Regions from separate parts of the Bradyrhizobium sp. ERR14 genome, predicted to be linked through region 2. Evidence: predicted binding sites of a transcription regulator. Region 2 holds the regulator's gene; the other holds the start of a gene.

Evidence for each region. The regulator LexA, encoded in region 2, represses DNA repair genes until DNA is damaged. The targets are predictions, from matches to a motif close to TGTTCNNNNTGTGTTCNG.
Region 1: GGD62_RS32950 (DUF3072 domain-containing protein) is a predicted target of LexA. The motif match lies at 1,874-1,891, and genes of this name have one in related genera.

The regions. Positions count from the first base shown of each region.
Region 1 is NZ_JACIHD010000019.1:102,289-107,349, forward strand. It holds gene GGD62_RS32920 (HWE histidine kinase domain-containing protein) at 1-211, shown strand, start outside; gene GGD62_RS32925 (hypothetical protein) at 309-530, opposite strand; gene GGD62_RS32930 (hypothetical protein) at 673-930, shown strand; gene GGD62_RS32935 (hypothetical protein) at 1,025-1,273, shown strand; gene GGD62_RS32940 (hypothetical protein) at 1,367-1,573, opposite strand; gene GGD62_RS32945 (hypothetical protein) at 1,591-1,812, opposite strand; gene GGD62_RS32950 (DUF3072 domain-containing protein) at 1,928-2,122, shown strand; gene GGD62_RS32955 (DUF6496 domain-containing protein) at 2,203-2,490, shown strand; gene GGD62_RS32960 (hypothetical protein) at 2,503-2,865, opposite strand; gene GGD62_RS32965 (Do family serine endopeptidase) at 3,137-4,672, opposite strand; gene GGD62_RS32970 (universal stress protein) at 4,881-5,061, shown strand, end outside.
Region 2 is NZ_JACIHD010000001.1:1,039,400-1,044,460, reverse strand. It holds gene GGD62_RS05165 (GAF domain-containing protein) at 1-685, opposite strand, end outside; gene GGD62_RS05160 (hypothetical protein) at 904-1,338, opposite strand; gene lexA (transcriptional repressor LexA) at 1,867-2,568, opposite strand; gene glp (gephyrin-like molybdotransferase Glp) at 2,744-3,955, opposite strand; gene GGD62_RS05145 (hypothetical protein) at 4,183-4,389, opposite strand; gene GGD62_RS05140 (HAD family phosphatase) at 4,560-5,061, opposite strand, start outside.

The DNA of each region.
Region 1 (5,061 bases), on a different contig from region 2:
GCTCGTCATGACCCCGAAATCTCGCGGCTTCGGCACGCGGAGCCTGCTTGCGAGCGTCGAGTCCCAGCTCGGTGGACAGGCGCAATTCGATTGGCGAGCCGAAGGACTGTTGTGCCGCCTCGAGGTGCCGCTGACACGCAAGACGGCGACGACCGCACCCGGAAAATTCGACGCCCCCGGCTCCGCCGAATTGCAACGCGCCTCGGGCTGAAGCGCGATGCGATCAGGATGAATCGTCATCGCGCTTTAGGTCGTCATTCGAGCATGATCTTTTCGGAAAACCGCTGCGCACTTTTCCGGATCATGCTTTAGCCCGACGCCGCCATCCTGGTTTGCCGCGCCGGCCGCGCTTCCTCGGCAAGGCGGCCTTCGAGCCAGGCTTCCGTCTGAGCGAGATCGCGTAGCGCCCTCGCGTAGCGGCGGGCCGCACTTCGCTCCGCGCCGCGCGGCAGTTTGCGGGCCTTGCGCAGCATGTCCGCAGCCGCGTTGCGATAGGCCAGCGAGCGGTAAAGAAAGACTACCTTACCCATATCGAATGTTCCCGTTTTGCCGACGCTTATCCTCGCAGGCCCGGCATGAACGTCGGATGAAGCCGGTGATGACAATTCCTTCATGCGTTTGGAACCGGTGAATATCGTCCGCGTTTGCATGTCAGTTCGGGATGCAGTTCCCATGCGCGCAAAAAAGTCGTCGGACCTGATCTCTCCCACCGGCCTCATCAAGCTGATGACGCATGCGATGATGGGCGCAGCCCTCGGCCTCGCCTTCAGCCTCGCGCTGATCCTGTCCAATCCCGCCGTCGCCAGGCTGCTCGATCACGGCGGAAGCCAGGCCGTAATCGTCTTCGCCCTCACATTGGTGACGACGTTCGCGATCGGCGCGACACTCACCGGCGTCGTGTTCATCCTCGCTGAGGACAAGCAATCTTGAAGCGCGCGTGCGCGCGGCAGATGCGTTTGTCGGGAACTCCTTCGGCAAATGGAGGTTGGCTGCCTGCGTCAATTTAACTCAGGGAGTTCCCCGCATGACAACGGCCAAGCTCGTTCTCACCGCAATGTTGGCCACCGGCCTCGCCGCCGCGCCGCTCGCCGCACAGGCCAAGTCGCACAAGGCGAAACACGGATCATCGATGTCGTCCTCGCAGACCACCGGCGCCAACACCAAGGCCTCGAAGGGCGCGGATCCTTCCGGCCAGGGCGGCTCCGGGCCCGGCTCGGACCAGGGCGGCACCATGACGAACCAGAGCAGCAAGGGCATAAGCAATACCAAGTGAGCTCAGGCCGACACGACATCAAAAGCCCCGCCGCGACGCGGGGCTTTTTTCTCGTTTCTTGAGCCAACAGCGTCGAGCGCCCGCGTCAGCTCATTACGGGCGACGCGTTTCAGAGTTGAGCGCGCGGTTCGCAGCATTCGTCTTCACGAGTTGTTCGAGCTGCGCCCGCTTGCGTCCGATCAGAAGTTGGGCCGCAGCATCATCGAGACCGGCACGCTGCAATTGCCGGATGGCAGAACCCAATTCGAGAATCTCGGCGCGCAACCTCAAGATCCGGTAAGTGTCCGGGTCTTCCTCCACGACGCCCCCAAAAGGTTTCAGCGCCGCGTGCTCGCGCGCTCGGGACTAATGACTGTCTTCACGAGACGAAGGCGCACCCGGTCGCGAACGTCAGGCAGGACATCGCCACCGCCGGCAGCCTTCCATTCGCCGATCAGCAAATTGACCTTCCGGCGCAAATCCATCTGCGCCAAGGCCTGCTGGACGCAATCGCGGTCGCCGTTGATGAGATCGCGCACGGAGGCCTCGACGCCGGCCATCTCAACCCTCAAGGCGCTGATTTGACGTCGAATTTCATTAATTCTGTTGTCCATAGCTTGTTAGAACAAAATAAGAACATATAGTCAAGTCACGATTTCAGAGCGGAGAAGCGACATGCAGGTTCAAGGCAAATACGACGCCAGGGTTTTCCTCGCCGAGCAGATGACACGGTCGCAGGGGCTCAGGCTGAAACGGCTGAGTGAAGAAGCGTATCAGCCCGCGCAATATGCGCGCGATCTGTCCTTCAGCGAGGCCGCACGTCGCATCCAGGTGCTGGAAGCCGAGATCGAGCTGGCGAATTCCTTCTAGGCTGCGCCTGGAACGCTGTCCGCGTCCTTCGGGAACCATGCCCGTGTCGAATGGTTCTCCCCGGCCAAGGGAGAACATGCATGGCACGCAAGGCAAAGAAACGCCGCTACTCGCGCAGCTCCGGCAGTGATGTCGAGAGCGAGATGCGCCGCTACAAGAAGGGCACGGCAAAGAGCGGTCGCAAAGGCCGTGGCGGACGCGTGAAGAGTCGCAAGCAGGCGATCGCGATCGGACTGTCGAAGGCACGCAAGAAGGGCAAGAAGGTCCCGAAGAAGGCTGCCAAGAAGACTTCCAAGAAGACGTCCAAGAAGAGGACGACGAAGAAGACAAGCAAGAAATCGTCGAAGCGCAAATCCAGCAAGCGCTGACCCTGACCCGCGTCAGATCATGCTGCCCGGCATGAAGCAGCGGATCGAAACCCCGAACGCGGTCTTCACCGGCCACACCATGGTGCGGCCGGCCCGGTTCGGCTCGGTGATGACGGCTTCGTCCGGCACCTCGATCCACTCGCCGTCGAGACGCACGCGATAATGCCCGTTATGCGACTCCCAGTCGGGATCGGCGACGGCAAAGCCATCCGCATCCGAGCAGCACGGACCAAGGTGGCTGCGCAAACTGTCGAACCAGGGCTTCAGGGGTGAATCCGCGTAGCGGCCGTCGTCCCGCCCGAGAGCGTCTCCGCCCCACAGCACGAATGGCGCCACGAGCAGCGCACTCCTCAGCGAGAGCTTCAATCGATCCATGTCGGCACCGATCAAATGCGAACCAGCGGCCAGTTCCAGAAGCCGGCGGCAAGTTCGAAGTTCCACGCTTGCGTCCCGGTGGCATCGTTGCCGCCGGCGACCTGCACGGTTCGGAACTTTGATGAGCGAACACGGCTTTTTCGGACGAACCGCGTCATCGTCGCTGCCGTTAACGAGAATGTTATCGATCGCATCCCGGCTGTCCTGAAGGCGAACGAAAAAGGCGGCCACGAGGGCCGCCTTTCTTGATCTATGCCGATCGAGGTTCGCCTCAGGCGAGTGGGACCGCGACGAAGCGGGTCGCCTGCGCGCCTTTGACCTGCAACAGCACGCTGCGCTTGCCGGACGATTTGGCCTGCGCCAGCTCGGAGCGGACATCGCCGACATTGGCGACGGCCTTGCCGCCGACATTGAGGATGACGTCGCCGGTCTGGATGCCGCGCTGCGCCGCAGGCCCTTGCGGATCGACTTCGGTGACGACAACGCCCTTCTGGCCAGCGCCCTGGACGTCACCGGCCGGAGCCAAAGCAAGACCGAGGCGCGGCGTGCCGGGGCCCGGCTGGTCCTTGCCAACATCGGCCTTGGCCTGCCTTTCGTTCGGCAGTTCGCCGAGCGCGAGCGTCACCGTCTTGCTGTCGCCTTTGTGGAAGACGTCGAGCTTCACTGAGCTGCCAGGCGCAAGGGTCGCGATCGTGCGGGCGAGGTCGCGGGAATCCTTGATCGCGGTGCCGTTGACGGCGGTGATGACATCGCCCGCCTCGATGCCGGCCTTCGCCGCCGGGCTGCCATCCTGGGGATTGTCGACGATCGCACCGCGCGCCTCCTTCAGGCCGAGGCTGTCGGCAATCTCGGCGGTAACCGGCTGCACTTGCACGCCGAGCCAGCCACGGGTCACCGCGCCCTTGTCCTTCAGCTGCGCGACGACGAGCTTTGCGGTCGAGGCCGGAATGTCGAAGCCGATGCCGACCGAGCCGCCGGAGGGCGAGAAGATCGCAGTGTTCACGCCGATCACGTTGCCGCTCATGTCGAAGGCCGGGCCGCCGGAATTGCCCTTGTTGATGGGCGCATCGATCTGGATGAAGTCGTCATAGGGGCCGTTGCCGATGTCGCGGCCGCTGGCGGAGACGATGCCGGCAGTCACGGTGCCGCCGAGGCCGAAGGGATTGCCGACCGCGACCACCCAGTCGCCGATGCGCGGCTTCTGGTCGGAGAATTTGACGAACGGGAAGTCCTTCTTGCCGTCGACCTTGATCAGCGCGAGATCGGTCTTCGGATCGGTGCCGACGACCTTGGCGGTGTAGCTCGTGCCGTCATCCATGGTCACCTGCACCGACTCAGCATGGTCGACGACGTGGTTGTTGGTCACGGCATAGCCGTCGGCGGAGATGAAGAAGCCGGAGCCTTCGCCCGTGATCATCTGATGGCGCTGGCGCGGCATGCCGTTCATGCCGCCCGGGCCGCGGAAGCCGAACTGCCGCGAGAACTGGTCGAACGGGGTGTCCTCGTCCTGATCCATCCGGTTCTGCTGCAGCATCGCGCTCTTGTCGTTGTCCTGGTCGATCTTGACCCGTACCGAGATGACGGCGGGTTTGACCTTGCTGACCAGGTCACCAAAGCCCGGCGGCGTCGCAGCGGATTCGGCGGCCTGGGCCGGGGTAATGAAGGAGCTCGGACCGAACGGCGAAGAGCCGGGAGCAGCCGCCAGCACGGCCACGCCGAGCGCGGCCACGGTGCCGAGCAGCGCAAGCCGGCGCGGCCTCAAGATCCTGCGGGACGTCGTGGTGTCGGAATTGACGCGATCGTTCATGTCGAAATGTCCATGTTGGATAAGGTGTCGCCTTGCCTCCAACATGGCCATCGTCACCTTACGACGTCCCGTCCATCCGATTAAATCTTGGCAAACAATGCGCGCGCCCCAGCGCAAGCCCTCCCCTGCGCATTTGATGCAGCTCAACGCGGGCCCTTCCGGCGGTGAAAAACTGCGGCCACCGGCTGATGTTCATCGGAGGCGCGCCATGTACAAAGACATTCTCGTTCACATTCCCACCGAACGTCCCATGCGTTCCGCGATCGACGGCTCGATTTCGCTCGCGGCGCAGTTCAACGCCCATCTCGACGCAGTTGCGATCGGCTATGTGGCAACCAGTGCGGCTTACGTAATGGAAGGCGGCGCCGCGGTGGCGGCCGTGTTCGAAC
Region 2 (5,061 bases):
AACGGGCCTCGTTCGGGACCCAGATCTCGAAGCGTCGCGCAATCGGCGTTGCCTGCGCCGAGAGGAATGTCAAAACCCAGGTCTGGTCGGTGCCGGTTCGGTAGGGTACGCCGACCCCCAGATTGATCCCGACCTTGGCGGCGTCCTCCCAGCGCAGGAAGCTCTTGGCGTCGTGCAGGTCCTTGATGATCAGCGGCAGGCCCGCCTTCCAGGTGCGTCCGGGCAGGCCGAAGCCGCGAGGAAACCTGGTGTGGCGGGAGTTGAATTCGAACATGTCCGCCGCGCCGTAATAGCCGTCGACGAGGCCCATCTCGTGGGAGAGATCAGGATCGTTGTGCCAGAGCTCGATCGCGCCGACATGCGCCTCGTCGTCGCCGCAGAACAGCACCATCACGGCTTGCAGGAATTCGCCTGCGAACACCGGCACCGCCACGCCGCAGGTGAGGCCGGCCGCGACGGCCTGATCGATCCGCTTGAAATAGGAGTTGGCGAATTTCGTGAGGATGACGGGATGGCCGCAGGCCCAGGCCTTGCCTGGAAGCCCCTCGTCATATCCGAAGTGCAGCTCTTCGCTGACGGCCTTGAACGCGGACAGCCCTTCATCGTAGAGGCCGCCGCCGAATTCCAGCCGCATGCGCGTCCGGTCAGGCACCCAGAGTTCAACGACGCGAATGAAGGTTTTCATCGAGCGTGTCCGCCGCCTCAAACCACGACAGCATCGGTCATTTGGCTGCGGAGCGGACGTTCAAAATTCAGGCAGCACGGCTCAAACTTCGTGCGGCGACGAGGCGAGGCGGCGGCGCTCGCCGATCGAATTTCATGAAACAAAAACCCACCGGGCTCGCCGGCCTCGGCCGGCGACGGCATTTCAATCCTGGCCCTCGGCTTATCGGGCGGAGGGCGTCAGCCGATCGGCAGTCGTGTGACCGTCGGGCGACTGTCGGCGATGATCTGCGGCTTGTGCTCGCGCTCGCCGATCGGCTGGGTCACCGGCAGTTGCAGCACGGTTGCGCGCTGGCCTTCGACCAGTTGCGTCACCAGCACGGATTTGCCGTCCGGGAATTCGATCGCGTCATGATGGCGATCGGGAATGTGCGGATCGATCTTGCCGAACTTGCCGACGCGGGAGTTGACGGTGCGCGTCCAGATCCAGCGGTTGTCGTAACGGACGTCGTCGGCGAAGGCGAGCTCCGTCCCCGGCAGCAGGCAGACCGCGACGGAGAGATCGGCTTCGGAGGCGAAGCCGCGCGTCGAGGTGCCGCGGAATGTTGTCGTAACGATCGTCTCGCCGACTTCTGCGGGGCGCGTCGCGACGGCATGCAGGCTGTAGTCACACATCGGGTGCTCCTCAATGCAGAGATAGCGACCCGCACCTCTTTCGGAGGCGCAGGCCCCTACCAGAGTGGAAGCACGTGACGGTCTGCTCGGTTGTAGGCAAATCTGCGGCTGGGATCCGCGAGCCCCGATCACATTATCTTTTCCATCTTTTCCGAATTTGTTAGGAACAAAGTCGGCTTCCGTGCATTTGGCAGCCGCGTCTCGACAACCGCGCGTGTCAACGACCGGCGGAGTGATGCGATTGCGCGGCAACGCGATGCTGGTGATGCGATCAGCGTTGCTGCGGCTGCACTCAAACGAGCTGCGCATTTGGGCCGTCCCCCCTCGAACTCGAAAGGCCGCGAAGCGATGTTGCGTCGCGCGGCCTGCCGAGGATGTCGCGAAAGGAGGAGGGGCCGGACAATCTGTGCGATACCAGAAAGACTATCCAGCCGGAGCGGACCGTTATCCGCTCCAATCTCTGATCGGCGAGGCCGATCGAAGGCGCGCGCGAGGCGCTAAAGACTTCAGTATCGAGTACTTCCGGTATCAGTACTTGCGGTAAAGCCCGATCAGCTTGCCCTGAATCTTCACGCGGTTCGGCGGCAGGATGCGCACCTCATAAGCGGCATTGGCGGGCTCCAGCGCGATCGAGGCGCCGCGGCGGCGGAAGCGCTTGAGCGTGGCTTCCTCGTCGTCGATCAGTGCCACCACGATGTCGCCGGTATCGGCGCTCTCGTTGCGCTGGATCAGCGCCATGTCGCCGTCGAGGATGCCGGCCTCGACCATGGAATCACCGCGCACTTCGAGCGCGTAATGCTCGCCGGAGCCGAGCATGTCGGGCGGCACGCTGATCGTGTGGCTGCGGGTCTGCAAAGCCTCGATCGGAGTACCGGCCGCGATGCGGCCCATCACGGGCACCGCAACGGGTCGCTCGCCCTCGTCCGCGGACGGGCTGGAGCTCGCGCGTAGCTTGCCGAGATTGCCCTCGATGACGCTTGGCGTGAAGCCGCGTCGGTTGCCGGCGGCAGCCTGGAGCTCCGGCAGCTTGATCACTTCAATGGCCCGGGCGCGGTTGGGCAGGCGGCGGATGAAGCCGCGCTCCTCGAGCGCGGTGATCAGGCGATGGATGCCTGACTTCGAGCGCAGGTCGAGCGCATCCTTCATCTCGTCGAAGGACGGCGGCACGCCGCTTTCCTTCAAGCGCTCGCTGATGAACCGCAGAAGCTCGTATTGTTTGCGCGTTAACATCTCGAACAAAGTCCCCCGGTTGATGTCGTTCGATTCCGAGACGATGAGTTCAGCGATAAGCGGCTACATCTCGAAACAAATCATGAACGGACACTATATGTTCGATATGTGTTCCGCAACTGCTTAATTTACCGTGAACAGAACGAAACTCACGGAATGCGTGTGGCGGCGCAGTTCAGACGGGGAGCCGCAGCACCTCGCAGGGGCTGCCGGCCTCGGCCTTCAGCGCAAACGGTGCGCGCACGAGAAGTACCTGTGCTGCAGCAAGATTCGCAAGCAGAGAGGAGTCCTGATGGCTGACGGGAAGGGCGACGAGCGCGCCATCGTCGCGCTTTTCCAGGCGCGCGCGCAGATAATCCTCGCGCTGGTCGTTGGCGCCGAGATCGCGGCCCAGCACGACGCGCTCGCGATGATGATGAATCACGGAACGGCCTGATAGCGCGCGAATCAGCGGCACCATGAACAGGAAGGCGCAGACGTAGGACGACACGGGATTGCCGGGCAGGCCGATGACGCCCATCGCCCCTAACCGCCCGTGCATCATCGGCTTGCCGGGCCGCATCGCGATCTTCCAGAACGCCATCGCGATGCCTTCGTCCTTGAGCGCCTGCTGGACCAGATCGTGGTCGCCGACCGATGCGCCTCCGGTCGTGACCAGGATGTCGGCGCCGCTTTCACGCGCGCGGCGGATGCCGGCGGTGGTGGCCTCCAGCGTATCGGCGGCGACACCGAGGTCGATGGTCTCGGCGCCTTCGCTGCGGGCGAGCGCGTGCAGGGCATAGCCGTTGGAATAGACGATCTGGCCGTGCCCGGGCGTTGAGCCCGGCATCACCAGTTCGTCGCCGGTGGCGAGAATCGCGACCTTCGGACGGCGGCAAACGGCGAGTTGCGGGTGGTTCATTCCGGCGGCGAGGGCGAGATCGCGCTCCGTCAGACGGGTTCCCTTGCGCAGGAGAACGTCGCCCTCGCGGAAATCGACGCCGGCGGGGCGGATGTGCCGACCCACGATCGCGGCTTCCTTGATCGTTATGTGCTTGCCTTCGGCGATCGTGTCCTCCTGGATCACGACCGCATCCGCGCCGTCCGGAACGACGCCGCCGGTGAAGATCCGTACGGCTTCGCCGGCGCCGACCTTTCCCGTGAACGGACGGCCCGCTGCGACCTCACCGATCATCGTCAGCCTGGAATCCATTGTTGCCGCATCGGCCGCGCGCACGGCATAGCCGTCCATCGCCGACATCGCCTGGGGCGGCTGGGTGCGCCGCGCAGCGACGTCCTGCGCGAGCACGCGATGGTAGGCTTCGTCGAGTGAAACCATCTCTGCAGGCAGCGGCTCTGCACCCGCCAGCACCGTAGCAAGGGCGTCGGAAACCGGCATCAAGGCCACGGCGAAACTCCTGCTCGGCACGTTCGGATGAAATGTTCCGACAGTCTTCTAGCCGAGCGCGGGGGCAGAGGCAAAATGGCGGAGCGGGCAGGATTTATCCTGCCGCATCCGGCCCAGAATGGAAGGCAGGCTCAGGCTTGGCGTGGCATGATCCAGAGAACGAGACCGATCGGCAGGAGGGTGGCCATGGCGAGGACGAGAATGACGAGCGCCACGGCCAGCATCGCTCAACTCCCGCTCGGCCGGTCCGGCCCGGCGTCCAGCGCGACGTCGGGAGCCTTCGGCCCTTGATCCTTGTCGGGCAGCGGATCGGCCTGGGATTTCAGGTCGGCGGCCTTGCTGATCAGCTTGGCGGAAAGGTCCGAATCCGAGGTGGTTCTTGCGAATTCGAGCAGGAGAGAGGCTTGCTTGGTGAGATAGGTTTTGCCCAGCACGTGCATAAGTCCGGTGTAGAAGTCCCAACGGACTCAAGAGTCCGTAAGGGGCCATTCCGTTCCCGGAACTCCGTACAAAAATACACAAAGCGCTCTGGTTCCTCATTTTGGGCAAAAATTGGTTCCGGAAGACTTGTGCGACGTTGGCGTCTCCCGCTGCGCGGAGATCGTCAGATGCCCAATGCCGTCAAGGCGTTCCCGACGTCGCGCGGCGACGTCACATGCACCGCTGTCAGTCCGCGCGACCGCGCGCCTTCAACATTCTCGGCGAGATCGTCGAAGAAAACGATACGTCCTGCGGGCACGCCGATGGCGGCGACGACATGGTCGAAGGCTTCCGCATCCGGTTTGCGCAGGCCGATGCTGGACGACAGATATAGCGCGCGGAAATGGCCGAGCAGTTCGCCGTATTCCTTCGAGAAATAGTCGACATGCGGCCGGTTGGTGTTGGAGAAGGCGTAGAGCGGCATCTGCTTCGCCGCGCGCGGCAGCAGCTCGGCGATGTCAGGCATCTCGCCGGCGAAGATCGCGTTCCAGCCTTCCAGGAACTGGGCGTCCGAAATGCCGATGCCGAGCGAAGCACGCAGCGAGGCGAAATAGTCCTCGTCGCTGATCTTGCCGACCTCGTGCAGCCGGTAAGCCTCATCACGCACATAGCGCGCGACGATGGCC